One region of the Paraburkholderia sp. EG304 genome, then DNA from elsewhere that is predicted to be linked to it. Evidence: riboswitches for the same ligand, from Rfam matches in the RefSeq annotation. Region 1 holds a riboswitch; the other holds the start of a gene.
What was found. A riboswitch is a leader RNA that binds a small molecule or an ion and turns the genes downstream of it on or off. The one in region 1 is predicted to bind thiamine pyrophosphate.

Region 1 (15,199 bases):
GATCGGAGCGCGCGGTCAGCAGAATCACGGGAATGTCGTCGCCAGCGACGCGCAATGCGCGCAGCGCGCTGATGCCATCGAGCTCCGGCATCATGATGTCGAGCACGACGAGAGCGGGGCGCTCCTGCTGCAATCTGCGCTGCAACGCCGAGCCATTTTCGAGCGTGGCGACGTTAAAGCCGCGCCCGTGCAGATACTCGCTGACGAGCTCGCGTACGACGGGATCGTCATCGACGATCAGGATGGTCTGGTTCATTCAGGTGATCTTAGTGATGCCCACGGGCCGCGCAAAGCGCATACCGCTTTCCAATCCTTTCCCGTGTAAGACGCTGCAAGCGAACCCCAAGCTGCGGGTATTCAGTGGGTCGGCGCGAAGGCCTGCGAGGTCTGCAAGGTCTGCTGTTGCTGCTCCTGGCGCGCGAAATCGGTTCGATCGACGACCATCCGCTCGATCAAGCCGCCAAGCTTCACCGAGGCCGACGAGAAGCGGTCGGTGTTCAGGCCGCCCGTCTGATAGCGCGCCGTGACCAGAATGCGACCGCTCTGGATCAGCGTCAGATCGATGATCGACAGGTACTGGATCGATTCGTCGCTGAACGAGCGACGCCCATAGTCGATCGCGGCGTTGTAGACGAGCCGCGCTTCGCAGCCGGCGGGTGAAGTGCCCGGATTGTAGACGTCCGAACGAATGCCGCGCCGCTCGAGCGCGAGCTGCAGCGCCGGCACGAAATCGCCGACCGACACCGTCGGGTTCACTTCGATGCACACGTGCTGCACATCCGCGGGCCGGCCATTGACGAAGGTCGGCGACGAATAGTTAGACGCGATCGCGTAGCCGGCCTGGATCACGGAACCGGTGGCGTCGGCGGCCTGGATCAGCGTCCATGCGCAGCCGTCGAGCGTGAGTGTCAGCGTCGCGGCGAAGGCGGCGAGGGCGCAGCGACGCCGCGATATCAGCGAGGCGACCCGACCCAGACGCGAAGGCCTGGTTGCGGCTGGCGCGCGCACGGTTGGCGGCGAGGTCATAATGCGGCGCCCGATCCCGGTCACGAGATTCGCTGGGTCATCGAAAGCAGCGACGGCCGCGCGCTCAGCGCGTCACGCGCAGTCGCAGTTCGTTCTGACCTTGCACGCTTGCGGTGACGTTCACGCGGCGCGCGTCGGTGGTCACGACGAAATGCTGGCGCACAGGTGTGTTGACGTCGTGCACGACGCGCGGAAAACAGGCGGCGATGTCGGCGCCGAGTTCTTCGAGCGGATCGTTGATGACGCCGTCGGCTTGCCAGTGCGCGCGCCAGTGGCAGTCGTACGCGTGCGCGGTGGCGCGGCAATCGTCGGAATGGGAGACGCCCGGCAGTTGCGCTGCGGTCTCGCTCGGCAGTTGCCGGAAATCGCTCGCATCGACGATGTGCGTCAGCGCCGCGCAGATATCGGCGGGCTGATTCGGCTCGGCCGTTTGCGCGGCATCGACGGTGTTCGTGACGAGCAGCGCCGCGCCGCAGGCGAGCGCGAGGCGCGGGAGCAAAGACGGGAGAAAAGGTGAAACACGGCGAGCGAATGACATGGGCGAGAAGTCCGGAGAGCGGTTGCGATCAAAGACGTGACTGATGTCAACGAAGGCCGACGCATGGCGCGGCCCGTACGACTATGGTCGCTGCTCGCAGGCATTTCCAAAGCGCGGAACAGCTTGTGCGCTTCGCAAATGCTTCCGAACTCTTCTCGTGTCTTTCCGGATGTTTCGCACGACGCGCGGAGCGGCGTCGTGCGCTTTTTTGACCTGAGCGCCGCGCGCGTCGCTTACGCCGCTATCGCTTCGGCCGAACGCTCGACGTCGAGCGTTTCGTCATGGAACGCAGCAAGCGATTCGCGATGCGCGACGCTGACGATCGCCGCCTTCGGCAACCGCTCGGTGAACAGTCGATAGAGCCGCGCCTCGTTTTCCGCGTCGAGCGCGCTGGTCGCTTCGTCGAGGAACAGATAGTCAGGCTTGTGCAGCAGCACGCGCGCGGCGGCGAAGCGCTGCTGCTCACCCGGCGACAACACGCGGGTCCAGTGCCCCGTTTCCTGCAGACGGTCCGCGTATTCCGACAGATGGCAGGTGATGAGCGCGTCGCGGCATTCGTCGTCGCCATAGGTGTCCGCCGCCGATGGATACGCGAGCGCCGCCTTCAGCGTGCCGATCGGCATGTAGCTGACCTGCGGGATGAACATCATGCGGGCATTGACCGGCGCGTCGATCGAACCGTCGCCGAACGGCCACAGGCCCGCGAGCGCGCGCATCAGCGTGCTCTTGCCGGCGCCCGACGGACCGCGCACGAGCCAGCGCGAGCCCGGCCGGATCGCGATATCGCGGATGCGCGACAGCGGGTTGCCATTGGGCAGCGCGAGCGTGAGGCTGTCGGTGGTGAGCGTGTTGCTGTCGACGAAATGCAGGTTGATGCCGCCGTGTTCCGTGGCCGGCGACACCGATTCCTTCAGACGCGGCGCATGCACGACGCGCTTGAATTCGCGCAGCCGGTTCACGGTCGCGCGCCATTCGACGAGGCTCGTATAACTGTTGATGAACCACGAGAACGAATCACTGACGGTGCCGAACGCGCTCGAAATCTGCATCAGCACGCCGAACGTGAACGCGCCCGCGAAGTAGCGCGGCGCGGCGACGACGATCGGGAAAATGATCGCGATCTGGCCATAGAAGCTCAGCACGAAGGTCAGGCGCTTCGTGTACTTCATCACCTGCCACCAGTTGTCGCGGATGCGGCCGAACAGCGTGCGCGCGTTCGTCTTCTCGGTTTCCATGCCGTTGTAGAACGCGATCTGCTCGGCGTTCTCACGCAGCCGGATCAGACCGAAACGGAAATCCGCCTCGACCTTCTGCGCCTGATAGTTGATCGACACGAGCGGATGACCGACCTTCTGCATGACCAGCGAACCGACCACCGCATACAGCGCGGCGGCCCAAACCATATAGCCGGGGATATGCAGCGGCATGCCGCCGAGCGAAATACTCAGCGCGCCCGCGAGCGTCCACAGGATCGTGATGAACGACACCAGCGTGACGACGGTCGACAGCAGATCGAGCGTCAGCGACAGCGTGGTGGTCGCGAACGACTGCAGGTCGTCGCTGATCCGCTGGTCCGGGTTGTCGGCGAGGCGGTCACGCTCGATGCGGTAGAACGCGCTGTCGTTGAGCCACTCGTTCAGGTAGCGGGTGGTCAGCCACTGGCGCCAGCGGAATCCGAGCATCTGGCGCAGATAGCGTCCATACACGGCGAGGATGATGAAGCCGAACGCGAGTCCGGTAAAAATCATCAACAGATGCGGGAAGTCGTGGACGTTCTTCTGTTGCAGCGCGTTGTAGAAGTCTGCGCTCCAGCGGTTCAGGCGCACGTTGATCCAGACGACGATCAGGTTCATCACGATGATCGCGACGAGCAGCGCCCATGCGATGCCTCGTTCCTCGGAAACCCAGTAAGGCTTGATCAGGCTCCAGGCGGAGACCTTTTCGTCGGACGGCAGCGCGGGGCTGGCGGAAGTATGTGGTGTCATGAGCGTCCTGATGAAGTGCTGACCCGAAGTGCATTCCGGCGGCGTACGGGTCCGATCTGGTTACCCATGTCGGGCGATCCCGTTAACAGCCGGCCCTTTGCGAGGCCGTGACTGCGGCGGGTCTGCGGTACCTGGCCGGGCATCGCGCCATCGCGATGAACGCGAGTCCGGACGGGCGCCCGATTCTGGCGTGACGCCCTTAAGCGAAAATTAATTTTTCGGGGCCGGCGTCCGCCGTGATTCCGCCGCCACGCATGCGGCCACGAGTGCCGCGCGCCGCGTTTTTTCGGCACCGGTCACGGCATTGTGCCAGACCGCCGGGCCGCTTCGCATCGACATCTCGGTAGACGGTGCCAGATCAAAATCGCGGCAGCGACGGCGGACCGCTGGTTTGCGGGCGCCGCGCCTTTTATGGTCTAATGACCTGCGACGAAACAGGGGTGCTTCGCCCACAGGCGGCATGATTTTCATGCCGGGGCGGCGAGGCTGAGAGAGACCCTTTGCACCCGATCCGGGTAATACCGGCGCGGGAAGTTTCCGGAAGCAACCGTCTTCCATTCCCCGCCGGGCGGCGAGCGCAGCTCACCTGCACACGCCGTGACCGGCCGGCTTCACCCGCCGGTTTCGTCCTGGGTACGTGCGTTTTTGGCCGTACGGAAAGGACTCGATGACCGCCTATTCTTCAGACATGCATCTTTCTCTTGGTCACGCCGCTTCCGGCGTGCCGTGCCGCTTTGGTTTTGCCCGCCGCAATCAAACGGAGAGCGCGCGATGAACCGTTCCGCTCGACCTGATTTCGCGGTGCTCGGCGGCGGTTTGTGCGGCCGGCTGGTCGCGTGGCGCCTCGCGGGCGACGGCCATCGCATAGCGCTCTATGAGCGCGGCAATGCCGCCGGGTCGCAGGCTGCCGCGTGGGTCGCCGCGGCGATGCTCGCGCCGCTGGCAGAAGCCGCCAGCGCCGAGCTGCTGATCACGCGGCTCGGCGTGAGTTCGCTCGAAAGCTGGCCGCGCGTGCTCGCCGAACTGCCGGAGCCGGTGTTTTTCCAGCGCAACGGCACGCTCGTCGTCTGGCATCACGCGGATCGCACGGAGGCGCCGCTGTTCGAGCGCCGCGTGCGCGCGAACGCGCCGGCCGAGTTGCTCGATGGCGGCTTCGTCGCGCTTTCGGGCGCGCAGCTCGGCGCCGCCGAACCCGCGTTGGCCGGCCGCTTCAATCAGGGCTGGCTGCTGCCGCGCGAGGGGCAACTCGACAATCGCCAGGTGCTGTCCGCGCTCGCCGCGGGGCTTGCCGAGCGCGGCGTCGACACGCACTGGAACACGCCGATCGACGACGCGTCGCTGCCTGACGCCGGCATCACGATCGATTGCCGCGGGCTCGGCGCGAAGCCCGTGCTGCCGACGCTGCGCGGCATCCGCGGTGAAGTTGCGCGCGTGCATGCACCGCACCTGCAGCTGACTCGCCCGGTGCGGCTGCTGCATCCGCGCTACCCGCTGTATATCGCGCCGAAGCAGAACGGCCTCTACGTGATCGGCGCGACCGAGGTGGAGGGCGAGGACATGTCGCCCGTCAGCGTGCGTTCGGCGCTCGAATTGCTGAGTGCGGCGTTCTCGGTACATCCGGGCTTCGGCGAGGCGCGCATCCTCGAGCTGAATTCGCAGTGCCGGCCGACCTTGCCCGATCACCGTCCCGCGCTGCTGTGGGACGGCGCGCGCACGCTGCGCGTGAACGGCCTGTATCGGCACGGCTTTATGATCGCGCCGGAAGTCGCCGACGAAGCTGTACGTTTCGCGAGCGCGCTGCTCGACGGCCGCGTAGGGGACGCCGACGCATTCGCCGGCTGGCGGCGCGACGCACGCTGGAGCGAGCTGTTCCAACAGCATTTCGCGCGCGAGCCGGCCTGAGCGTGGCGGCCAACGTGCCGCGCGCGATGCCGCTTGCGCCATCGATTGAACCGTATTCGAACACCATGGACATTCATATCAATCAGAAGCCGTTGTCGTTGCCCGAAGGCTCGACCGTCGCCGATGCGCTCACCGCGTTTGGCGCGCGTCCGCCGTTCGCGGTCGCGCTCAACGGTGATTTCGTCGCGCGTGCGCAGCATGCGGCGCGCGCGTTGCAAACGGGCGACCGGCTCGACGTCGTGCAGCCGGTCGCGGGCGGCTGAGCGCGCTCGCGCCAGCCTGCCGCTTACCGAACGCAACAACCGTCGCCGAAAACCCATTGCCGTCACGCGGTCGGTTCTAGCCGCGACGGCAAACCAGGATGATGCAAATGACTTCTCACCAGAGCGCCGACGCGCTGACGCTATACGGTCAAACTTTCGTAAGCCGCGTGCTGCTCGGCACGTCGCGCTACCCGTCGCTGCAATCGCTGTCCGATTCGATCGACGCCGCGCGCCCCGGCATGGTGACCGTCGCGCTGCGCCGTCAGATGAACGAGGGCAACGCGGAAGCCGGCTTCTTCGAGCTGCTCAAGCGCCACGGCGTGCCGTTGCTGCCCAATACGGCGGGCTGCCTGACCGTCGGTGAAGCGGTGACCACTGCGCATATGGCGCGCGAAATCTTCGAGACCGAGTGGATCAAGCTCGAACTGATCGGCGACGACTACACGCTGCAGCCCGACCCGGTCGGCCTGATCGAAGCCGCCGCGCGGCTCGTCAAGGATGGCTTCAAGGTGCTGCCGTACTGCACCGAAGATCTGGTGATCGGCCGCCGTCTGCTCGATGCTGGCTGCGAGGCGCTGATGCCGTGGGGCGCGCCGATCGGCACCGGCAAGGGCGTGATCAATCCGTACGGGCTGCGCGTGTTGCGCGAGCGGCTGCCAGACGTGCCGCTGATCGTCGATGCCGGGCTCGGCGTGCCGTCGCACGCGGCCCAGGTGATGGAGTGGGGTTTCGACGGCGTGCTGCTGAACACGGCGGTGTCGCAGGCGACGCATCCGGACGCAATGGCGCGCGCGTTCGCGCTGGGTGTCGAGGCGGGCCGGCAGGCGTATCTCGCGGGCCCGATGGCCGAGCGCGAGAGTGCGCACGCGAGCACGCCGGTGGTCGGCATGCCGTTCTGGCATCAGGATGGAGGTGCGGCATGACGCAGTCATTGACGCTGAAAGACCGCGATCTGTTCTGGCCGACGGCCGACGAACTCATCGAAGCCGCCGAGCGCATCCGCGCGCGGCTCGGCGACTGGCCGCCGACCCACGCGCCGTGGCGCATCTGCCTGACCGCGCCGGACGAACCGAACGGTGGCGACCTGATCGTGATCGCCGACGCGCAGCAGCACGGCGAGCAGATCGCGCGCTGGCTGACGCGGGGCGCGGGCGTGATCGTCGCCGCGGAAAACCGCGCGACGCTGCATCTGGGCGGTGAGAAGTACGGCCTCGAAGGTCATCTGGCGGAAGACTGGATTCCCGCGCTGGCCGCGTTCCTCGACTGCGGTTTCGATCCGCACGACGCACTGGTGCTCGCGCTCGCGTGGCGCGACGGCGACGAGACCCGCGCCGACGACGCTTTCCCGTCCGACCCCGGCCGCTTTCCGCGCCTGACCGGCCTGCCGCCGGCACCCGCCAGGGCGTTCCCGCGCTGCCCGGACAAGCTCGGTCTGTATCCGGTGCTGCCGACCGCGGACTGGGTCGAACGGGTAGTCGGCTACGGCGTGAAGACGGTGCAGTTGCGCCGCAAGTCGGCCGAACCCGCCGACGAACTGAAGCGCGAGATCGCCCGCTGTGTGGCCGCCGGCCGCGCGCACAACGCGCAGGTGTTCATCAACGACCACTGGCAGGCCGCGCTCGAGGCGGGCGCGTACGGCGTTCACCTTGGTCAGGAAGACGTGCATACCGCGAATCTGTCCGCGCTGGCCGACGCGGGCATTCGCCTGGGCCTGTCCACGCACGGCTTCTACGAGATGCTGAAGGCGCTGCATTTTCGTCCGAGCTACATTGCATTGGGCGCCGTATTCCCGACCACGACCAAGGTCATGCCGACCGCGCCGCAGGGCTTGCGGCGCCTCGCGCGCTATGTGCGGCTGCTCGACGGCGTGGTGCCGCTCGTCGCGATCGGCGGGATCGATCTGCAGGTGCTGCCGGAGGTGCTCGCGACTGGCGTCGGCTGCGCGGCGGTGGTGCGCGCGGTCACCGAAGCGGCCGACCCGGCCGCCGCTGTTTCGGCGCTGCAACACACGTTTACGCAATAATCGTCAGGCATAGTCAAGGAACGGGGCACCTCAAGGCAGCTTTTGCATGATGGCCCTATAATTCGGCCTTCCGTGTAAAAGGACTGTCAGTTTGGTGCCTTCCTCCCCCGAGACCATACTCGAGCTGCGCGACGTCGACTTCGGTTACGGCGACCGGCTCGTCCTGTCGAATCTGAATCTGCGCTTTCGTCGCGGTCAGGTCGTCGCGGTCATGGGCGGCTCGGGTTGCGGCAAAACCACTGTGCTGCGGCTGATCGGCGGCCTCGTGCGCGCGCAACGCGGCCAGGTGCTGTTCCATGGCCAGGACATCGGCGGGCAGACGCGCGAAGGCCTTTACGCGCTGCGCCGCAAGATGGGCATGCTGTTCCAGTTCGGCGCGCTGTTCACCGACATGTCGGTGTTCGAAAACGTCGCCTTCTCGCTGCGCGAACACACCGATCTCCCCGAAGACCTGCTGCGCGACCTCGTGCTGATGAAGCTCAACGCGGTCGGCCTGCGCGGCGCTCGCGATTTGCTGCCGTCGGAGATTTCGGGCGGCATGGCGCGGCGCGTGGCGCTCGCGCGCGCGATCGCACTCGACCCCGAACTGATGATGTACGACGAGCCGTTCGCCGGCCTCGACCCGATCTCGCTCGGCATCACCGCGAACCTGATCCGCACGCTGAACCAGGCGCTTGGCGCGACGTCGATTCTCGTCACGCACGACGTGCCGGAATCGTTCGCGATCGCCGATTACGTGTATTTCCTGTCCAACGGCGGCGTGCTCGCCGAAGGCACGCCGGACGAGCTGCGCGCGTCGACCGACCCGACCGTGCGCCAGTTCATCGACGGCGCGCCGGACGGCCCGTTCCGATTCCACTATCCGGCGCAGACGCCGCTCGCGGCGGATTTCGGCATCGGCGGAGGCCAGTCATGATCAGTACGATCGGTCGCTCGGTCATCACCGGGCTCGGCACCGCCGGCTACGCGACGCGCTTCTTCCTGCGCCTCGTGCTCGAAATTTTCCCGCTGCTGCGCCGCCCGCGTCTTGTCACGAAGCAGATCCACTTCGTCGGTAATTATTCGCTCGTGATCATTGCGGTGTCCGGGCTGTTCGTCGGCTTCGTGCTCGGGCTGCAGGGCTATTACACGCTGAACCGTTATGGATCCGAGCAGGCGCTCGGGCTGCTGGTCGCGCTGTCGCTCGTGCGCGAGCTCGGGCCGGTCGTGACCGCGCTGCTGTTCGCCGGGCGCGCGGGCACGTCGCTGACCGCCGAAATCGGCCTGATGAAGGCGGGCGAGCAACTCACCGCGATGGAAATGATGGCCGTCGATCCGGTCAAAGTCGTGATCGCGCCGCGCCTGTGGGCGGGCATCATCTCGATGCCGATCCTCGCGGCGATCTTCAGTGCGGTCGGTGTGCTGGGCGGTTACGTGGTCGGCGTGCTGCTGATTGGCGTCGATGCCGGCGCGTTCTGGTCGCAGATGCAAAGTGGCGTCGACGTGTGGCGCGATGTCGGCGCCGGGGTCGTCAAGAGCGTGGTGTTCGGTCTGGCGGTGACCTTCGTCGCGCTGTTTCAGGGCTACGAGGCGAAGCCGACGCCGGAAGGCGTGTCGCGCGCGACGACCCGCACGGTCGTGTACGCGTCGCTCGCGGTGCTCGGGCTCGACTTCCTGTTGACCGCACTGATGTTCAGCTAAGGCCGCGCAGCGTGCCGGCTGCCGGTGGCGCACGATGCGCCGCGCACGGCGGGAAGTGGCGGCGGCGCGGTGGATTCACTTTGGGATGACGATGAAAAAGAATGTTCTCGACTTCTGGGTCGGCCTGTTCGTGGTGCTGGGTTTCGTGGCGTTGCTGTTTCTTGCGCTGAAGGCCGGCAATATGAGCTCGTTGTCGTTCCAGGCAACCTACCCGGTCAAGCTCAAGTTCGACAACATCGGCGGGCTGAAGCCGCGCGCGCCGGTAAAGAGCGCTGGCGTGACGGTCGGCCGGGTCGCGTCGATCGGCTTCGATAGCAACACCTACCAGGCGCTTGTCACGATCGATATCGACAAGCAATTCGAGTTTCCGAGAGACACTTCGGCGAAGATCCTGACCTCGGGTCTGCTCGGCGAGCAGTACATCGGGCTCGAGCCGGGCGGCGACTCGGAAATGCTGAAGGCGGGCGATACCATCACGATGACGCAATCGGCGATCGTGCTGGAAAACCTGATCGGCCAGTTCCTGTATAGCAAGGCCGCGGATTCCGGCGCAGCGAAGCCCGCTGCATCCGCCCCCACACCGGCGCCGGGAGCGCCGGCCTCCGGCGCTGCCGGCCAGTCAGGCCAATAAGGAGAACAACGATGCAGACGAAACTGCAGACCCCGCGCAGCGGCGCGCGCGTCCTACAGTTCGGCAAGGTCGCCATGGCGGCTGCGCTACTCGCCGGTTGCACGACCGTGCAGACGCCGACCAAGGGCGACCCGTTTGAAGGGCTGAACCGCACGATCTTCACCATCAACGACAAGGTCGACCAGTACGCGATCAAGCCGGTCGCGCAGGGCTATGTGTTTGTCACGCCGCAGCCGGTGCGCGACAGCGTGACGAACTTCTTCTCGAACATCGGCGACATCTATATCGCGGCGAACAATCTGCTGCAGTTGCGCATCGCGGACGGCGTGTCGGACATCATGCGGATCGTGATCAACACGTTGTTCGGCGTCGGCGGCCTGTTCGACGTCGCGACGCTCGCGAAGCTGCCCAAGCACGACAACGACCTCGGTCTGACGCTTGGCCACTACGGCGTGCCGGCGGGCCCTTACCTCGTGCTGCCGCTGTTCGGGCCGAGCACGGTGCGCGACGCATTCGGCTCGCTCGGCAACTACTACGTGAATCCGATCAGCTACATCGATCCGCCGGGCCTGAGCTGGGCCTTGTGGGGCTTGAACATCGTCAATACGCGCGCGAACTTGCTCGGCGCGAGCAACCTGCTGGAAGGCGCGGCGCTCGACAAATACTCGTTCGTGCGCAATGCGTATCTGCAGCGCCGCCAGTATCTGCTCTCGGATAACCGCCGGCGTCCGCAGGACCTGCCGAGCTATGAAGAGGAAGCGCCGCTGCCGAAGTACGACGAAGGCGAGACGGGCGCGGCCGCGGGGGCGGCAGGTGCGCCGGCCGGCGCTGCAACCGGTGCGGCGGGCGCTGCCGCGGGCACGCAGGGTGCTCCGGCAAAGGCGGCTCCCGCATCCGGCGCGGCCGTGGCAACACCGCAGGGCGCATCGGCACCGCAGGGCGCGTCGGCGCCGCAGGGCGCGTCGGCGCCGGAGGCTGCGTCGGGCACCGAAACCCCACCGCTAGACCTGAAAGGCGGCCCTGAAACGCAGATTCCGGCCGGTCAGCTGGTGCCGCCCACGCGCTTCAACTTCCCGTCGTTCAGATTGCATTGAACGTGCAGCCGTAACAGATCGATACGACTCTCGCAGTTTGCGCATGGATTGCCGTCGAACTCGCGTGATAAGGTCCGTTCAAACTGTTGCACTATTTTTGAGGCAAAGCTCGATATGAAAAAATTCTTCCTGATTCCGTTGTTTGCCGTGTTGTTTTCATTCATCAGCGCGGGCGCATCGGCGCAAACCGTCGACACCAACTCCCCCGAGGTGCTGATCAAAACCGTCACCCAACAGGTGATGGACGCGATTCGCGGCGACAAGTCGATCCAGCAGGGCGACATCACCCACATCACGGCGCTCGTCAACGAAAAGATCTTGCCGTACACGGACTTCCGCCGCACCACCCAGCTCGCGATGGGCCGCAACTGGCGCACCGCGACGCCCGAGCAGCAAAACCAGGTGGTCGAGCAGTTCAAGATGCTGCTGATCCGCACGTACTCGGGCGCGCTCGCGCAGGTGCGCGACCAGCAGATCCAGTTCAAGCCGTTCCGCATGAACCCGGACGACACCGACACCGTGGTGCGCTCGGTCGTGATGAACAATGGCCAACCGATCGAACTCGACTACCGTCTGTACAAGACGGCGCAAGGCTGGCGCGTGTATGACCTCAACGTGCTCGGCGCGTGGCTGATCCAGGCGTATCAGCAGCAGTTCAACGAGCAGATCCAGCAGAAGGGCGTGGACGGACTGATCCAGTTCCTCACGCAGCGCAATCAGCAACTCGCCGCGGGCAAGCAGTCGTGAGCGACGTGCTGAACCAGGTCGCGAACCGCTTCGACAGCGGCGCGACGCTGACCCACGAGAGCGCGAAGGCCGCGCTCGCGGCGGGTCTGCAACGCATTGCGGCGGGCGCGCGCGGCGTCGATTGCGCGCCGCTCAAGCAATTCGATTCGTCGGCGCTCGCCGTCCTGCTCGCGTGGGTGCGGGCCGCGGCGGCGCGTGGCGGCAAGTTCGAAATCGTCAATCTGCCGGCTGGTCTCGCCAGTCTCGCGCAGGCCTACGGCGTCGATACGCTTCTCTCTCCTGTCGCCTCCAGCATGGTTGCGTCAGCGCGACATTGACGCTCCTCTAGCGTCGTCTCCCCCCTTCCGGCCAGGCCGGGGGTCTCAGTTTTTGCCCTATAATCAAACGTTTTTTTGGGGCGTTGAACTGGCCCCCTAATCGGCCCCGGTTCCGTTTCTTCCAGCATTTGCACGTCCCCAAGCTCCATCGGGGCTACTTCAGGCGCCGCGACGCGCGCGGCCCATAGTCATGTCAGCCATAGAAATTCGTAACGTCAAGAAGCGCTACAAGGACTTGCAGGCGCTCAAGGGCGTCAGCCTCACGGTCGAAGAAGGCGAGTTCTTCGGACTGCTCGGTCCGAACGGCGCGGGCAAGACGACGCTCATCAGCATACTCGCGGGTCTCGCCCGCGCCGACGAAGGCAGCATCGCGGTGCGCGGTCACGACGTCGTCGACGATTTCCGCAATGCGCGCCGCGCGCTCGGCGTGGTGCCGCAGGAACTCGTGTTCGATCCGTTCTTCACGGTGCGCGAAACCTTGCGCATCCAGTCGGGCTACTACGGTCTGCGCAACAACGACGCATGGATCGACGAGATCATGGCCAATCTCGATCTCACCGAAAAAGCCGATGCGAACATGCGCGCGCTGTCGGGCGGCATGAAGCGCCGCGTGCTGGTCGCGCAGGCGCTCGTGCACCGTCCGCCGGTGATCGTGCTCGACGAGCCGACCGCGGGCGTCGACGTCGAGCTGCGCCAGACGCTGTGGAAATTCATCTCGCGCCTGAATCGTGAAGGCCACACGATCGTGCTGACCACGCACTACCTGGAAGAAGCCGAATCGCTGTGCGACCGCATCGCGATGCTGCGCCGTGGTGAGGTCGTTGCGCTCGATCGCACCAGCACGCTGCTGCAGCGCTTCGCCGGCATGCAGCTGTTCGTGCGCTTCGCGCACGGCGTGCTGCCCGCCGATCTGCGTCCACTCGAGGCGGAAAGCGGCGCGGGCAACGGCAATGGCCGCCAGCACCTGCTGCGCCTGACGAGCTACGACGACGTCGAGCGTATCCTCGCGCAATGCCGCGCGGCCGGTTGTACATTCGAAGAAATCGAGGTCCGCAAAGCCGACCTCGAAGACGTATTCGTTCAGGTGATGAACGGTCCAGAAGTGATCGAGGGGCTCGCATGAGCGGCTACAGTGGATTTAGCACGCTGTTTTACAAAGAACTGCTGCGTTTCTGGAAGGTATCGTTCCAGACCGTTCTCGCGCCGGTCATCACCGCGCTCCTTTATCTGACCATCTTCGGCCACGCGCTGCGCGGCCACGTCGAGGTCTATCCGGGCGTCGAATACACGAGCTTCCTGATTCCTGGTCTCGTGATGATGAGCGTGCTGCAGAACGCGTTCGCGAATAGTTCTTCGTCGCTGATTCAATCGAAGATCACCGGCAACCTCGTGTTCGTGCTGCTGCCGCCGCTGTCGCACTATGAGATGTTCGCGGCCTACGTGCTCGCAGCCGTGGCACGCGGGCTGTGCGTCGGCTTCGGCGTGTTCATCGTGACGATCTGGTTCGTGCCGCTCGCTTTCACCTCGCCGCTCTACATCATCGTGTTCGCGATGTTCGGCGCGGCGATCCTCGGCACGCTGGGTCTGATTGCCGGCATTTGGGCCGAGAAGTTCGACCAGCTCGCCGCGTTCCAGAACTTTCTGATTATGCCGCTCACGTTCCTGTCGGGCGTGTTCTACTCGACGCATACGCTGCCGCCCGGGTGGCGCGAAGTATCGCGGCTCAATCCGTTTTTCTACATGATCGACGGCTTTCGCTATGGCTTTTTCGGCGTGTCGGATATCGACCCGCTGGTGAGCCTCGCGATCGTCGCCGGTTTCTTTGTGGTGCTGGCTGTCGTGGCGATGCGCATGCTCGCCACCGGATACAAGCTGCGCCACTGACGAGGAGCTTCTCTCATGTTGCCGACTCCCGAACAGGTCAAACAGTACATTGCAGCTGGACTCGCGTGCGAGCATCTCGAAGTCGAAGGCGACGGTCAGCATTTCTTTGCGACGATCGTCTCGCCGAGCTTCGAAGGCAAGCGCCTGATCCAGCGTCACCAACTCGTGTATGCGGCGCTCGGCGAGCGCATGCGCGAAGAAATCCACGCGCTCAGCATGAAGACGCTGACGCCCGCCGAATGGCAGAACGCGTAATCTGGAAATTTAGTGCGAGTTACTCACGAAGGGCGCGACGCAGCTAGCGGCGCGCCGAACACAGACAAAGCAGGTCCGGGCGCGAACCGGGCCGATCAGGAACCGACAGGCATGGATAAACTCATCATTGAAGGTGGCTACCCGCTCTCCGGTGAAGTTGTCGTCTCGGGTGCGAAGAACGCGGCATTGCCAATCCTGTGCGCGGGTCTGTTGACCGCCGATCCGGTGCATCTGGAGAACGTGCCCGATCTGCAGGACGTGCGCACGATGCTCAAGCTGCTCGGCCAGATGGGCGTGCGTATCGAGGCAGGCGAAGGGCGCGTCGCGCTCGACGCGTCGAAGGTCGACAACCTCGTCGCGCCGTACGAGATGGTGAAGACGATGCGCGCGTCGATCCTCGTGCTCGGTCCGCTCGTCGCGCGCTTCGGTCATGCGCGCGTGTCGCTGCCCGGCGGCTGCGCGATCGGCGCGCGTCCGGTCGACCAGCACATCAAGGGTCTGCAGGCGATGGGCGCCGAGATCACGATCGAGCACGGCTTCATCGAAGCGCGCGCGAAGCGTCTGAAGGGCGCGCGCATCGTCACCGACATGATCACCGTGACCGGTACCGAGAACCTGCTGATGGCGGCGGTGCTCGCGGAAGGCGAAACGATCATCGAGAACGCCGCGCGCGAACCCGAAGTGGTCGACCTCGCGCACCTGCTCGTCGCGATGGGCGCGAAGATCGAAGGCATCGGTACGGATCGCCTCGTGATCCAGGGCGTCGACAAGCTGCACGGTGCGAAGCACACGGTGATTCCGGACCGCATCGAAGCGGGCACCTTCCTGTGCGCGGTCGCGGCGGCAGGCGGCGA
Region 2 (15,199 bases), on a different contig from region 1:
ACGTGGGCGACCGCGGGAAGCCTCGCGGCCGCCCTCCTCCCGTCCGTGCCGCACGGCGCGCCGGTTTTGTCGGTGACGCGTCCGTGTCGATGGACGCTCAAAATCAGCAATGGGTGTGCCGTGCGCTTAATAGCTGGCGCGAGACAACCGACTAACGTCTTGCGGATCAATGGATTGCGACGATTAGAATTTTTCCTCGGCGGTCTGGTCTGGCGCGCGGTGTATCGTTCGTGCGGCCCTCCACTTACACGGTCCCTGCATGTCTTACCAACACTTGCTCGCCGAGCTCGACCTGGGCTTCACACGTCTGACCAACCGCGTCGTGATGGGCTCGATGCACACGGGCATGGAAGACCGCTTCTGGCATTACCCGCAACTGGCCGCGTACTTCCGCGAGCGCGCGAAAGGCGGCGTCGGCCTGATCATCACGGGCGGGATTTCGCCGAATCGCGAGGGCTGGCTGCTGCCGTTCGGCGGCACGCTCAACTCGGTATTCGATCTGCGCAATCACCGGCTCGTGACCGAGGCCGTGCATGCGGAGGGCGGCAAGATCGCGCTGCAGATCCTGCATGCGGGCCGTTATGGCTATCAGCCGTTCGTGGTGTCGGCGTCGGCGTTGAAGTCGCCGATCTCGAAGTTCAAGCCGCGCGCGCTGACGCTCGCCGGCATCGAGCGCACCGTGCGCGACTACGCGCGCTGCGCGCGGCTCGCGCAACGCGCGGGCTACGACGGCGTCGAGATCATGGGCAGCGAAGGCTATCTGCTGAACCAGTTCCTGTGCCCGCGCACGAACCGGCGCACCGATCGATACGGCGGCAGCATCGAGAATCGCATGCGGCTCGCCTGCGAGATCGTCGAGCGGGTGCGTGCCGAATGCGGCGAGCGCTTCATCGTCGTGTACCGGCTGTCGCTGATCGATCTGGTCGAGGGCGGCAATACGTGGGAGGAAACCGTGCAGGTCGCGCAGGCGCTCGAAGCGGCCGGCGTGACGATCTTCAACACCGGCATCGGCTGGCACGAGGCGCGCGTGCCGACCATCGTGACCTCGGTGCCGCGCGCGGCGTTCACCTCGCTGACCGCGCGTCTGAAGGCCGCGGTCAACGTGCCGGTGATCGCGTCGAACCGTATCAACACGCCTGAGGTCGCCGAAGCGCTGATCGCCGATGGCACGGCGGATCTCGTGTCGATGGCGCGGCCGCTGCTCGCCGATCCCGAGTTCGTGCTGAAGACAGCCGAGGACCGCACGCACGAAATCAACACCTGCATCGCGTGCAATCAGGCCTGCCTCGATCACACGTTCAGGAATCAGCGCGCGAGCTGCCTCGTCAATCCGCGCGCGGGACGCGAAACCGAGCTCGTCTACCGGCCGCTCGCAAGCGCACAGCAGGCGCGCTCGGTCGCAGTGGTCGGCGCCGGGCCGGCCGGGCTGTCGGCCGCGACCGTGGCGGCCTCGCGCGGGCATCGCGTGACGCTGTTCGAGGCCAGCGACACGCTCGGCGGCCAGTTCAATCTCGCGATGCGCGTGCCGGGCAAGGAAGAGTTCAGCGAAACGATCCGCTACTTCCGCAGCCAGTTGCAACGCCATCGCGTCGACGTGCGGCTGGGTACGCGCGTCGATGCCGCGCTGCTCGCCGCGGGCGCCTACGACGACGTGATCGTCGCGACCGGCATCGTGCCGCGGCGGCCGGCGATTGCCGGCATCGACGGGGCCAACGTGCTGTCGTATGTCGACGTGCTGCGCGGCGCGCCGGTCGGCGCGCGCGTCGCGGTGATCGGCGCGGGCGGCATCGGCTTCGACGTCAGCGAGTTTCTGCTGCATCGCGCGGGCGAGCCGCTGCCGGTGCCGCGCGATACGTGGCTCGATGAATGGGGCGTCGACCTCGCGGTGCGCGAGCGCGGCGGCCTGAAGCGGCCCGCTCCCGCGCAACCGGCGCGGCAGATCTGGCTATTGCAGCGCAAGGCCGGCAAGCTCGGCGCGGGGCTCGGCAAGACGTCGGGCTGGGTGCATCGGGCGGCGCTCGCGAGGAACGGCGTGCAGATGCTAGGCGGCGTCGAGTATCGGGAGATCAGCGCGCGCGGTCTGAGGATCGCGCGAGACGGTGCCGACGAATGGCTCGACGTCGATACGATCGTCGTGTGCGCAGGGCAGGAGTCGTTGCGCGAGCTGTTGCCGCCGACTGTCGATGGCAAGCACGGCAGCGGCGGCCCGCGCTTTCATGTGATCGGCGGCGCGAAGCTCGCGACCGAGCTCGATGCGAAGCGAGCGATCCGCGAGGGCGCTGAGCTGGCGGCGGCGCTTTGACAACGGTCGCGCGGTTCGACGAGAACCGCGCCGCGCTCAGGCGCTGCCCTTCTGGTAATCGAACCAGAACGACAAGCCGACGCTGCTCAGGATCACGATCGTCGCGATCACCGTCGAGCGCGTGACCGGCTCGCCGAGCAGCAGCGCACCCAATGCAACCGCGACGATCGGATTCACGTACATGCAACTGCTCGCGATGATCGGGCTCGTGTGGCGAATCAGATAACCGTACGCGACGAACGCGGCCATGGTGCCGATCAGCATCAGATACAGGAACGCGACGAGCGGCAGAAAATGCAGCTCGAGCATCTGCTCGCCCGCCGCCCACGCGACCAGTGTCGAGATCGCGCCGCCCAGGCCGATCTGCAGCGAAGTCGACAAAAACAGGTCCGACGGCAGCTTCAACACGCCGGCCAGATGCGCGCCGCCGGCCCAGAACAACGCGCCGCACAGAATCGCGAGGCTGCCGCCCACCGAGCCCGGCGTGCTGTCGCCGTGACTCAGAATCACGATGCCGGCGAACCCGAGCCCGACCGCGAACCATTCGCCGCGGCCGATCTTGCGTCCGGCGACGGCCGCGATCACGGTCGCGAACAGCGGCACGGTCGCGACCATCACGGCCGCGGTGCCGGTGCCGACCGTGCGCATGCCGTACGCGAGCATGCCGCTCGACAGACCCACCAGCATCGTGCCGACGAGGCCCGCGTTGCGAATTTCGGCGAAGCTCGGCCACACCGGCTTGCGGCGCGCGGCGAACACGAACAGACCAATGCCGGCGAACAGGTTGCGCAAGCCCGACATCAGCAGCGGCGGGAACGAGCCGAGCGCGACGTGCACGGCGAGATAGGTCGAGCCCCACACCAGATAAACGACGGCAAGCGCGAGCGCGACCTTCCCTTTGCGCGTCTGCGGCAGCCACAGCGGCCAGCCACGGGGAGAAAAAACTGAGGGTTGCAGCGACATGCGTTCAGCCCGCCGTCGCCACTCGACCCGCGCGCTGCGCTCGATGCCCGCGAGGCGCCGCGCCTGCGTCGATGCCTTTCGGGCGGGATGGCGGGCACCGCATCGGCGATGCGGTCTGACGGGTGAGGCTGGCGGACATGTCGGTGGAGCAGTAAGACGATGGGCGGCGCAGGAAGCGCCAGAAACGGCTGTGACGGCGGAATCGGTCAAAACGACACGACGCAACGCGGCCGCGATGCGCGGCGACGCCGCGGGCGAAAGCCGCGGCGCGCAACGCATTATGCAGTAAGCGCCGAGTGCGCCGCGCGACAGAATCGTAACTTTTTGGTTTCCTGCAACAGAAAAGCCGGTGACGCATCCCCGGCTTGCATTCAGCGTCGAATCCGTCCGATGCTCCCCGCATCGGCAGGATCGCTAAGCACCCCGCGCGCGGACTCAGTTGCCCATCGCGCCCGACGCCTCGTGCTTCATGCCCATCGCGCCGCCGCCCTTTTTCATCGAGTCGTGTTTCATCGCGTCCTTTTTCATGCCGTCCTTCGACATGCTGTCTTTGGACATCGAATCTTTCGACATCGTGTCTTTCGACATCGCATCGTTTGACATTGCGCCGCTCGCCTGCGCGAATGCGGCGCCACCGCTTGCCAGCATCAGCAGTGCGATCGTGGTGATTGCAATCTTCTTCATGGGATGACTCCGTTGGTGGTGGATGAATCGAAACCGGCTCGCGCCGGCGTGCTTCCGAAGCCGCTGCCGCAAGCGCGCGTGCGCCCGCATGCGTCAGGAGCCTCCGAACCAGTTGTAGCCTTGGTCGACCCAATAGCCGCCGGGATACGTGTTGGTGACGAATATCTCGACGATGTGCTTCGGATTCTTGTAGCCGAGCTTGGTCGGCATGCGCAGCTTCATCGGGTAGCCGTATTTCGCGGGTAGTCGCTCGCCGTCGTAGGAAAACGTCAGCAGCGTTTGCGGATGCAATGCGGTCGGCATGTCGATGCTTTCGTAGTAGTCGTCCGCGCATTTGAAGCCGACGTACTTCGCCGTCGTATCCGCGCCGACACGCCGCAGAAAATCGCCGAAGGGCGTGCCGCCCCAACGGCCGATCGCACTCCAGCCTTCGACGCAGATATGCCGCGTGATCTGCTCGGCATGCGGCAGCGCGTACAGTTCGGGCAGCGTCCACACGCGCTTGCCGGTCACGAGCCCGCTCAGCTTCAGCTGGTAAGCGGAGCCGTCCACGTGCGGCACGTCGTCGATGCCGTAGTACGCGTTGAAGGGGAACGGTCGCGTGATCTGCGCTTCGGTGTAGGTCGGCGCGAGCTGCTTCGGATCGAACAGCGCGGCCTGCGCGCGATCGTTCAGCCGCGATACCGCGCTCAGGAAGCGGTTGACGGAAGCGTCGTCGGTCAGCGAGCAGCCGGTGAGCATCGATAGACCGCCGAGCGTCAATAGCTGCTTGCCGAACAGGCGTCGCGACGGCATCGCCAGTTCGCGCTTCGCATCGAGCAGGATCGACGCGCGGTCGAGCGTGTGGCTAACACGCTGGGTGGGTTGGTCTGCTGCTTTGTCGATCGGCTTGTTCATGATTCCATATCCGTAGGGTGTTCGCATTGCGCTTTCAGGAGCGTGAACATGAGCATGGTCGTGCGCAGCCGCGGCTCAACGTCCGCGCAGCATCGCGAGCAACGAACGCGGCACGAGCGCGACCATCGCCAGATGCACCGCAAGAAACGCGGCCAGCAGCGACATCGCGGTGAAGTGCACGACGCGCGCGTTGTCGTAGCCGCCCATCAGTTCACGCAGCAGCGGAAACTGCACCGACTTCCAGATCGCGAGCCCCGATAGCACCAGCACGATCAGATCGGCGATCGCGAACAGGTAGGCAAATTTCTGCACCGCGTTGTAGACGCGCAGATCGTCGTGAGACAGCTTCCCGCGCAACGCGGCGATGAAATCGCGCAGCACCGCGCGCGGCGTCAACGGCAGGAACTTGCGCACGAAACGCCCGCTCGCGAGATTCAGCGCGATATACACGAGGCCGTTGAACACCAGCAGCCACATCGCCGCGAAGTGCCATTGCAGCGCGCCGCCGAGCCAGCCACCCAGCGTGATCCCGGTCGGAAAGCTGAACGCCGGGAAGATCGGCGACGCGTCGTAGATGCGCCAGCCCGACAGCATCATCACGACCGCGGCGAGCGCGTTCAGCCAATGCGTGATGCGCAGCCACAGCGGGTGAATGACCGCGCGCTTCGGTGCGGCGGGCGCGGCGGGTGCGCGGGGGCGCAACGCGTGCGGTGTGGGTGTGGACATGGCGGCTCTCCTCGGGCAGCGGTAGAGAATGCGGCGCGTGCGGTGTCGGTCAACGGCACGCTGGAAGATCGGCGGCTTGCAGCACATCGCCGCTCGCGTCGCTTTCGACGAACGCGACCACGCCAAAGCGGTCGGCGACGTTGGCGATCGGATCGGTTTTCGCGTCGACGCTCGCATCGCGTAGATCGACGTCCTGACGAATCCGCGCGTGACCGGCGACGATTGGCACCGGCCCGAACCACGCGCGCACGACGCGTTCGTGATGCAGCGTCGCGCCGCGGTTTTCGCCCGCGCCGACCTGCGTCGTCAGCGCGTTTTCGTAGACCGCGAGATAGCCGCTCAACGGACCCGTGGCGGCGTCCGTCGTGCTGAACTGCGCATCGACATCGAACGCACCGGGTGCACGCGGACTTAGTTCGAGGGCGACATTGGCCTGCGCGGGTTCGGCGACGAGCTCGTCGATGCGGCGCTCGAAACTGTCGCGTTGCGACCAGTCGCGCAGCTCGCGGCCCGCGACGAACACTTCCGGCGTATAGATCGTGTGCGCGCCCGCGAGGTGCGTCAGCGTCTGCTGACGTTCGGTGAAGCGACGCTGGGAAAACCGGTCGGTCCAGCCGAGGCTGTTCCAGTAGTCGACGTGCAGTGCGAGCGGCACGATGCCGTGGGCGGCGCCATTGCTTTTCCATTGACCGAGCCAGCGGTCGGCGGGCGGGCAGCTATCGCAGCCCTCGCTGCTGTACAGCTCGACGAGCGCTAACCGGTGCGCGGGGCTGTGTGTCGCACATTGGGGCCTGGCCGCATCTGCCGCACCTATGCCCGAAGCGCTCAGCACAACGAGCGCGAGGCCGGCGGCGGGCCTCGAAAAAGTCGCTAGGCGCTGAAGTAGCGAGCGATAGTGCGCGGTCGACATGACGTGCTCCGATCGAAATCTGCACGTTTGTCGGCCCGCGCGGCCGGTTATGACAAGCCTCTTTTAATTTTTTTCCGGCATGGGTAGCGAGCCAAGGCTCGCCGCGACTCAGTCGTAACTGACCACTACCGTCACGCGCGTGTCCGAATCGGTGCGCCGCGCGTTCAGCGACAGCACCCCGCCCGCGCGATCGACCGCGTAGTGGCCGTCGCGGGCCAGCACGACGTGCCCGGCGCCATCGACGAAACGCGCTGCCACCAGATCCCGCGACTGCGTGCCGCCGTTCACTTCGAGCGCGACATCGGCCCCGCTGACGACGCCCGGCGGCGCGCTGAACGTCACCGTGCGCGAGAAGCGCTGACCGGCCACGCTCGCACTTTCGACGGCGACGCCAGTGATCGCCGTATCCGCGCTGATCTGCAGCGGCGGTGCGACGATCATCCCCACGAACCGGATCACGCCGCCCGTCACCGTCGATGCCGCCGGCGCCGCCAGCGGCGCGGCAAGCAATGCCACCACCGCGGCTGTGCGACCGAACGTTCGCCACCGCATTCTTTCCGCTTTCATGTGCACCTCTCTGTCAATCGGTCAATCGGCGCGAGTCGCGTCGCGCCATTCACGCGCCATCCCGCGAATCGCTTCGCAGGAGTGCGGCCTTCGCTGCACTTTGATTAACGGCAATCGTGTGACTGGCTTGAACGCTATGCGGACCACGTCGCTTTCTTCTGGCACCGCACAAAAGACGGCCGCTCGACCGAGTGCGATGTCGCGAACGGAAACGCCCGAGACAGCGTGCTAACATCAAGTTTTCGTCGCTGGTGTCGCGGGCTTCACGTTTTGCTGCGCGGCAACCTCCTGTTCGCTATTCCCATCACCTGGTCGTTTTGCCCGTGACTTCTGTGCGTCGTCCGACTTTCCGTGCTCTCGCCCGCTTGCGCCCATGCCGCGCAGGCGGCTGCGCGCGCGCGGGTGTCGCGCCGCACGGCGCCGGCGAGACGTCCCGAACGCTCCCGCTTCGCGCCGCCCGGCGCCCTTGCTGACGTAGCCTGCCGATACCCAGGGCCGCGTCGCCGGGCTCCGGGCTTTCCCATTCGTGAACTCATCCGCCGACCACCCGCACGGGGTCGTCGCACGCGGCCATCCTCCACCGCCTTATCGGAGTCCTGATGATGAAGAAGATCAAAACCTGCTATCTGACCGAACTCGACGTGACCCGCCTCGAGAAATATGCGGCCGCCAACGCCAAGCTGCAGCACGTGCTCGACGACGTGCTCGAACGCGCGGTAATCGTTGATTCGCACGATATCCCCGCCGACGTCGTCACAATGAACTCGCAAGCGACGCTGATCGATACGGCGAGCGGCGAACAAATGACGTGGACCGTCGTCTATCCGCCCAACGCCGATTTCGCGCAAGGGCGGCTGAACGTGTTCTCGCCGGCTGGCCTCGCGCTGCTCGGCGCGCGCCGCGGCGAGAGCATCCGCTTCACGCCACCCAGCGGCGATCAGCAAGTCCTCAAGATCGCCAAAATCCTGTATCAGCCCGAAGCCGCCGACGATTTTTCGCTGTAAGCCGGCTGTTCCATTGTTGTAAGTTGCCCTGTCTGACGCGGTCTCGAAATAAGCATAGGAGATGTCCGGATTCATCTGGACCAGTTTTTTTGAATCACGCAGACAGGTTGCCAAACCGCGGGCGGGCGGTGTATCGTGTGCGCTGCTAACGCGGGGGTCCTGCGTAGCGCGGAGCTGGAGGTCCGTGTTGCGTGGGTGAGAAATACCCTTTGAACCTGATCTGGATAATGCCAGCGCAGGGAAGCGTACGGATCTCGCACCAGCCTCAACAGCCTCACCTCCCAGCGATTTCCGACCACTTCCATCTCAGTCTCCTGCTTAGCCGCCCCACTTTGTACGGAGACTTACATGAGCGCCAATCCGAAGTTTATTTCCGCCGAAGCCCATGTGGACGAGGCCGCCGTCGCGCCGCTGCCGAATTCGCGCAAGGTCTACGTGACCGGCTCACGCCCCGACATCCGAGTGCCGATGCGCGAAATCTCGCAGGCAGACACGCCCGACAGCTTCGGCGGCGAAAAGAATCCGCCGATCTACGTGTACGACACGTCGGGCCCCTACTCCGATCCGGACGCGAAGATCGACATCCGCGCGGGTCTGCCCGCGCTGCGTCAGGCGTGGATCGAAGAGCGCGGCGACACTGAGCCGCTGAGCGGTCTGTCGAGCAGCTTCAGCCGCGAGCGCGCTGCCGATCCGGCCACCGCGCAGCTGCGTTTCCCGGGTCTGCATCGCACGCCGCGGCGCGCGATCGCCGGCAAGAACGTGACGCAGATGCACTACGCGAAGCAAGGCATCATCACGCCGGAAATGGAATACATCGCGATTCGCGAGAACCAGCGCCGTGCCGAGTATCTGGAGACCCTCAAGGCGAGCGGCCCGAACGGCGCGAAGCTCGCCGCGATGATGGGCCGCCAGCATCCGGGCCAGGCGTTCGGCGCGAGCGCGTTCGGCCCGAACGGCCTCACCGAAATCACCGCGGAGTTCGTGCGCGAGGAAATCGCGCGCGGCCGCGCGATCATCCCGAACAACATCAATCACCCGGAAAGCGAGCCGATGATCATCGGCCGCAACTTCCTCGTGAAGGTGAATGCGAACATCGGCAACTCGGCGGTGACCTCCTCCATCGGCGAGGAAGTCGACAAGATGACCTGGGCGATCCGCTGGGGCGGCGACACGGTGATGGATCTGTCGACCGGCAAGCACATTCATGAAACGCGCGAATGGATCATCCGCAATAGCCCGGTGCCGATCGGCACGGTGCCGATTTACCAGGCGCTCGAAAAGGTCAACGGCAAGGCTGAAGATCTGACGTGGGAAATCTTCCGCGACACGCTCATTGAACAGGCCGAGCAGGGCGTCGACTACTTCACGATCCACGCGGGCGTGCGTCTGCAATACGTGCCGCTCACCGCGAACCGGATGACCGGCATCGTGTCGCGCGGCGGCTCGATCATGGCGAAGTGGTGCCTCGCGCATCACAAGGAAAGCTTCCTGTACGAGCATTTCGAAGACATCTGCGAAATCATGAAGGCCTACGACGTGGCTTTCTCGCTCGGCGACGGCCTGCGTCCCGGCTCGATCTATGACGCCAACGACGAAGCGCAACTGGGCGAGCTGAAGACGCTCGGCGAGCTCACGCAGATCGCGTGGAAGCACGACGTGCAGGTGATGATCGAAGGTCCGGGCCATGTGCCGATGCAGCTGATCAAGGAGAACATGGACCTGCAGCTCGACTGGTGCGACGAAGCGCCGTTCTACACGCTCGGACCGCTGACCACCGACATCGCGCCGGGCTACGACCACATCACGTCGGGCATTGGCGCCGCGATGATCGGCTGGTTCGGCACCGCGATGCTGTGCTACGTGACGCCGAAGGAACACCTCGGTCTGCCGAACAAGGACGACGTGAAGACCGGCATCATCACGTACAAGCTCGCCGCGCACGCAGCGGACCTCGCGAAAGGTCATCCCGGCGCGCAGGTACGCGACAACGCGCTGTCGAAGGCGCGCTTCGAATTCCGCTGGGAAGACCAGTTCAATCTCGGTCTCGACCCGGACAAGGCGCGCGAATTCCACGACGAAACGCTGCCGAAGGATTCGGCCAAGGTCGCGCATTTCTGCTCGATGTGCGGCCCGCACTTCTGCTCGATGAAGATCACCCAGGACGTGCGCGAGTTCGCCGCGCAACAGGGCGTCAGCGATAACGAAGCGCTGCAGAAAGGCATGGAAGTCAAGTCGATCGAGTTCATGAAGCAAGGCGCGGAGATTTATCAGCGGCAATAAGCGGCTTGCGCGATACGCGCGAGTTAGCCCAGCAGTATCGGAGCCCGCCGGCATGGCGGGCTTTTTTTTGTGCCACCGCGTCGAGCAGGCACGTTGTGTGCGGCGAGAAGGAAACAACTACGTCCAACAAAGAAGGGAGTCATCATCATGAAATCGATCCTTCAACTCCGTACTCGTCTTGGCACCGTCGCAGTTGCACTTTCGCTCGTCGCGGGTGTCGCGGCATGCGGCGACATGTCCCCACGCACACGCGATACCGCGATCGGCGCGGGTGTCGGCGGCGCAGCCGGCGCGGCGATCGGCGGCAGCGGCTTGTCGACGTTGGGCGGCGCGGCGGTAGGCGGTGTCATCGGTAACCAGATCGGCAAGTGAGCGGCAAACGAGCGTTCCGAGGACTGACGAGGGCGGCGAATGCAGTGCGCTCTCGTCTCGACTATGCGCGTGGAAATAGACTTAAATATGCGGTTGCGGTTTTGCCACAGCGCTGCCGCGGCAAGAGCGTAAGCTCCTCACAACGACGTCGCGCGAGGCGGCATCGGTTCATCGAGGAGCGCGCCATGAAGTCCCGCGTCGTCACCCATCTTCGCGCGGTGCGTCTCTCGTCGCCACGCATATCGTTTCGTTGTTCCGCGAGATTCGCGCGGCCCGCCGCCCCGATTTCCGCGCTCGCCTCCAGTCTGTTTTTATCCGGCTGCTACTACCCCGCCGGCTACTATCCGGCGGGCTATTACACGTCGTACTATTCGACCGCCCCCGCCACCGCAGCGGACCAAACCACACCGGCCACCGATCCACAGCAGACGCCTCAAGCCCAGGCGCAAATGCAGGTCGCGCCGCAGGACATGCCGCCCGGTTATGCAACCCCCGCGCCCGTGTATGTGGCACCTCCGGTTTATCCCGCCTACTATCCGCCACCGGCTTATCCTTATCCCGCCTATTACGGCTATCCCCCCTACTATGGACCGTCGATCGCGATCGGCATTGGTGGCTACTGGGGGGGACATTGGGGCGGTCATTGGGGCGGCCACTGGCATTGACCTGTCTCTGTTCACCCGTCACCGCGCACACCCCGCCCGTACTTTCCCGGCTTGACTCGCCGATATGGCGCTCTATTCTTGAAAGGTTGCACGCAGCACCCGCTTAAATCAGGCGCAGCCGCTTGGTCGAGGCCACTCGCGAGCGTCCGCCATGCCAGAGCGACGCGCCGTCATGCGCAATCTCCCGCGTCGAATTACACAACAACGAAGGAGACGTGATGTTTCATCAACTGCTCACTCCAGTCGGTAATTCGCTTTTTGCGTCGTTTATCGTCGCCGCGCTGCCGATCATCGTCGTGCTCGCGCTGCTCGGCTGGGCGCGCAGGCCAGCGTGGCAGGCATCGCTCGCGGGATTGATCGTCGGTTTGATCGTCGCGATTTTCGTCTGGCAGTTTCCGGTCGGGCTCGCCCTCAACTCGGTCGCAGCCGGCGTCGTCTTTGCGCTCTGGCCGGTGATGTGGATCGTCTTCACCGCGATCCTGCTGTACAACATCGCGCAGCGCTCGGGACGCTTCGAAGCCTTCCGCCTGTGGATGATCGACAACCTGCCGAACGACCGGCGCATCGTGCTCGTCGTGGTGGGCTTTTCGTTCGGCGCGCTGCTCGAAGGCATCTCGGGCTTCGGCACCCCGGTCGCGATCACGAGTTCACTGTTGATCATGCTCGGTTTTCCGACGCTCGAAGCGCTGATCTTCACGCTGATCTTCAACACCGCGCCGGTTGCGTTCGGCGCGCTCGGCGTGCCCATCACGGTGCTCGGCGCGGTCACGCATCTGCCGTCCGATGTGCTCGGCAAGATGGTCGGGCGGCAATTGCCGTTCTTTGCGGTCCTGCTGCCCTTCTATGTGATCGGCGTGTACGCGGGCTTTCGCAACATGCTGCGGATCTGGCCGGTGCTGCTGGTGTCGGGCCTGAGCTTCGCGCTGACTCAGTTCGTCGTCTCGAACTTCGTGAACTACAGCCTGACCGACGTGCTGTCTTCGCTGGTTTCGCTGATCCTGACAGTGGCGTTCCTGCGGGTGTGGAAGCCCGTCGCCGATCCGAAATTCGCGATCAACGTCGATCGCATCAACGAGGTGCGCGGCAAGATCGGCGGCGTGCAAGGCTGGTATCCGTGGATCATCGTGTCGGTTGTCGTGATCGTCTGGACGGTAGCGAGGATCTTCACGATCGGCGACGTGAAGGTGTCGTGGCCGGGTCTCGACAAGGCCGTGTTCATCACGCTGTACAACACGCCGTACGGCGCGATCTGGGACTTCCAGCCGCTTGCGACCGGCACTGCGATCCTCGTCGCGGCGCTCATCACCGCGTTCGTCGTGCGGCTCCCCCCCGCCGAGTTCGGCAAGGCGATCTCCGACACGTGGGTGCAAACGCGCATCGCGATTCTGACCGTGGCGACGATCGTCGGCCTCGCGTATCTGATGAACTACTCGGGCCTCAACTACACGCTCGGCCTCGGGGTCGCGTCGGTCGGGCCGGTGTTTCCGCTCGTCTCGGCGTTTCTCGGCTGGGTCGCGGTGTTCCTGTCGGGCAGCGATACGTCGGGCAATGCGCTGTTCGGCAATCTTCAGGTGGTGGCGGCCAAGCAGCTCAATCTGAATCCGGTGCTGATGGCGGCGACCAACTCGTCGGGCGGCGTGATGGGCAAGATGATTTCGCCGCAGAACATTTCGACCGGCGTCGCGACCACCGACTTGAAGGGCAAGGAAGGCGTCGTGTTCGCCAAGACCTTCAAGCATTCGATTCTGCTCACGGTGCTGCTCGGCGTGCTCGTGTGGGCGCAGCAGAACTTCCTGCAATGGATGATTCCGCGCTGAGCTCGCGCCGCTAACGGCGCAACGCAATTCACATCGTTTCCGACGGCGCCCGCGCATCGCGGGCTCCGTTTGCAATTCCATCCCCGCTACCGCGCCGCCGCATCGCAATTTTTCTCACATATCGGTGAGAATTGCTCGTTTGGCGCGCACTCTCGCAGCGCTTACGATCGACCTACCCGGACGCGGCCGTCTCCCGGATCTTGCCGTTTCATCCCGCATTGAAACGAATCGCGCGATCGCACTGTTAGGATGAGCTGGCGTCCCGACTCAACTGCGCGCGGCGCCATTCCAATGAAAGCCAGAAACCTTCTGCAACTGCTGATCCTCGCCGCCCTGTGGGGCGCATCGTTCCTGTTCATCCGCGTCGGCGTGACCGACTTCGGCGTCGCGCCGCTGATGGCGCTGCGCGTCGGCATCGGCGCCCTCTTTCTCGCGATCGTGCTGATCGCGCGACGGCCGCTGCAACAGTCCGGCACGCTGTTGCGCACGCACGCGCTGCCGCTGCTCGTGGTCGGCATTCTCAATTCGGCGGCGCCATTCTGCCTGTTCGCGTATGCCGAGCTGACTCTGTCGGCGGGCGTCACGTCGGTGATCAATGCGTGCGCGCCGCTGTGGGGCGCGCTGGTCGGCTTTCTGTGGCTGCGCGACCGGCTCAGCGCGCTGCGCACACTCGGCCTCGTGGTCGGCTTTCTCGGCGTGCTGATGCTCGTGTGGGACCAGATCGCGGCGCCGGACGGCTCGGCCGCCGCGCCGCTCACCGTCGCGCTCGCCGCCGGCGCCGCGCTCGGCGCGACGCTGCTCTATGGCATCGCCGCCAACTACACGAAGCGTCACCTGACTGGCGTCGACGCGCTCAGCGTCGCGACCGGCACGATGATTGGCGCAACGATCGTATTGCTGCCGCTCGCGGTGATCTACTGGCCCGCCGCGCCGATTTCGCTGCGTGCGTGGGGCGCGGTGATCGCGCTCGGCGTCGCCTGCACCGGCATCGCGTACATGCTGTTCTTCCATCTGATCGCGGTCGCCGGTCCGACACGCGCGATCACCGTGACCTTCGTGATTCCGATCTTCGGCATTCTGTGGGGCGCGCTGTTTCTCGGCGAGACGGTGTCACCCGGCATGCTCGAAGGGTGCGCGGTGATTCTGGTCGGCACCGCGTTGGCGACCGGCGTGATCAAGCGCTTGCCGTGGGTCGGCACGCGGCGGCGCGCGGATACCTGAGTAGGCGGTCGAAAAAAAACGCCCGGATTGCTCCGGGCGTTTTTTTCGTCGAACCGGCGGCGTTGGCCGCGAGGTTCCCGTATCAGTGCAGCTGATAGGCCATCAGGCTCATGATCTGCTTGGCCTGCGAGCTTTCGTCGACTTGCCCCTTGTCGTCGACCACGGCCACGCGGGTCTGATCCGGCGTCACCGCGCGCACGTTCACGCGATACTCCCTGGCGACCTTTTCCTTCCGGCCGTGGAAGACCTGGCTCCAGAAGCCCTGCTCAGCCGACGACATATCCTTCGGATCGACGTAGCGCACGAAATACAGACCGCGGCTCACGTCGCGGTCGTCGACCGTGAAATTGCTGCGATCGAGCGCGAGGCCCACGCGCAGCCACGCACGGTCATACGGCTCCCCGAGCGTGAGTTCGGTTGACGAGAGCTGGGCCGAAGTGTTGTTGGCCGAATCCACGTCCGGCGTCGACGGCTGAGCCGCCAGCGCGACGTTTTGCGCGACGACGGCGGCCGTCGCAGACTTCGCACCCGCCGTCGCCGCGTTCGGCGCGATCTGCGTGCCCGCAGGCGACAGCTCGGCGTTCTGCGTGCCACCCGCACCCGATTCAGCACGCGCAAGCGAGGCCATCAGGCGCTTCAGATATTCCTGCTCGAGCGCCGGGTCGTTCGGCTTGGGTTGCCACTGGGTGGACTCATTGTTCGTACCGGTGATCGCCTCGCGCATGCCTTTCTGGCTGACGAACACGTAGGTGCCGCCCTTCGGCGCCGCTTCGAGACGCGTGCGGAACTTG

Region 2: another riboswitch for thiamine pyrophosphate. It lies ahead of thiC (phosphomethylpyrimidine synthase ThiC); the one in region 1 lies ahead of ACLFKU_RS20160 (FAD-dependent oxidoreductase).

What each region holds. Positions count from the first base shown of each region.
Region 1 is NZ_JBKGUA010000016.1:74,303-89,501, forward strand. It holds gene ACLFKU_RS20140 (response regulator) at 1-256, opposite strand, end outside; gene ACLFKU_RS20145 (hypothetical protein) at 358-1,026, opposite strand; gene ACLFKU_RS20150 (hypothetical protein) at 1,091-1,564, opposite strand; gene ACLFKU_RS20155 (ABC transporter ATP-binding protein/permease) at 1,798-3,549, opposite strand; TPP riboswitch at 3,976-4,099, shown strand; gene ACLFKU_RS20160 (FAD-dependent oxidoreductase) at 4,321-5,451, shown strand; gene thiS (sulfur carrier protein ThiS) at 5,517-5,714, shown strand; gene ACLFKU_RS20170 (thiazole synthase) at 5,822-6,637, shown strand; gene thiE (thiamine phosphate synthase) at 6,634-7,737, shown strand; gene ACLFKU_RS20180 (ABC transporter ATP-binding protein) at 7,832-8,653, shown strand; gene mlaE (lipid asymmetry maintenance ABC transporter permease subunit MlaE) at 8,650-9,417, shown strand; gene mlaD (outer membrane lipid asymmetry maintenance protein MlaD) at 9,509-10,048, shown strand; gene ACLFKU_RS20195 (VacJ family lipoprotein) at 10,060-11,142, shown strand; gene ACLFKU_RS20200 (phospholipid-binding protein MlaC) at 11,257-11,889, shown strand; gene ACLFKU_RS20205 (lipid asymmetry maintenance protein MlaB) at 11,886-12,206, shown strand; gene ACLFKU_RS20210 (ABC transporter ATP-binding protein) at 12,397-13,329, shown strand; gene ACLFKU_RS20215 (ABC transporter permease) at 13,326-14,090, shown strand; gene ACLFKU_RS20220 (BolA family protein) at 14,106-14,345, shown strand; gene murA (UDP-N-acetylglucosamine 1-carboxyvinyltransferase) at 14,457-15,199, shown strand, end outside.
Region 2 is NZ_JBKGUA010000001.1:86,573-101,771, reverse strand. It holds gene ACLFKU_RS00425 (FAD-dependent oxidoreductase) at 260-2,302, shown strand; gene ACLFKU_RS00420 (EamA family transporter) at 2,339-3,265, opposite strand; gene ACLFKU_RS00415 (pentapeptide MXKDX repeat protein) at 3,701-3,949, opposite strand; gene ACLFKU_RS00410 (molybdopterin-dependent oxidoreductase) at 4,043-4,846, opposite strand; gene ACLFKU_RS00405 (cytochrome b/b6 domain-containing protein) at 4,922-5,572, opposite strand; gene ACLFKU_RS00400 (DUF1223 domain-containing protein) at 5,622-6,482, opposite strand; gene ACLFKU_RS00395 (hypothetical protein) at 6,591-7,049, opposite strand; gene ACLFKU_RS00390 (GreA/GreB family elongation factor) at 7,649-8,053, shown strand; TPP riboswitch at 8,196-8,313, shown strand; gene thiC (phosphomethylpyrimidine synthase ThiC) at 8,402-10,333, shown strand; gene ACLFKU_RS00380 (glycine zipper 2TM domain-containing protein) at 10,481-10,705, shown strand; gene ACLFKU_RS00375 (hypothetical protein) at 10,891-11,370, shown strand; gene ACLFKU_RS00370 (L-lactate permease) at 11,589-13,187, shown strand; gene ACLFKU_RS00365 (DMT family transporter) at 13,479-14,408, shown strand; gene bamC (outer membrane protein assembly factor BamC) at 14,491-15,199, opposite strand, start outside.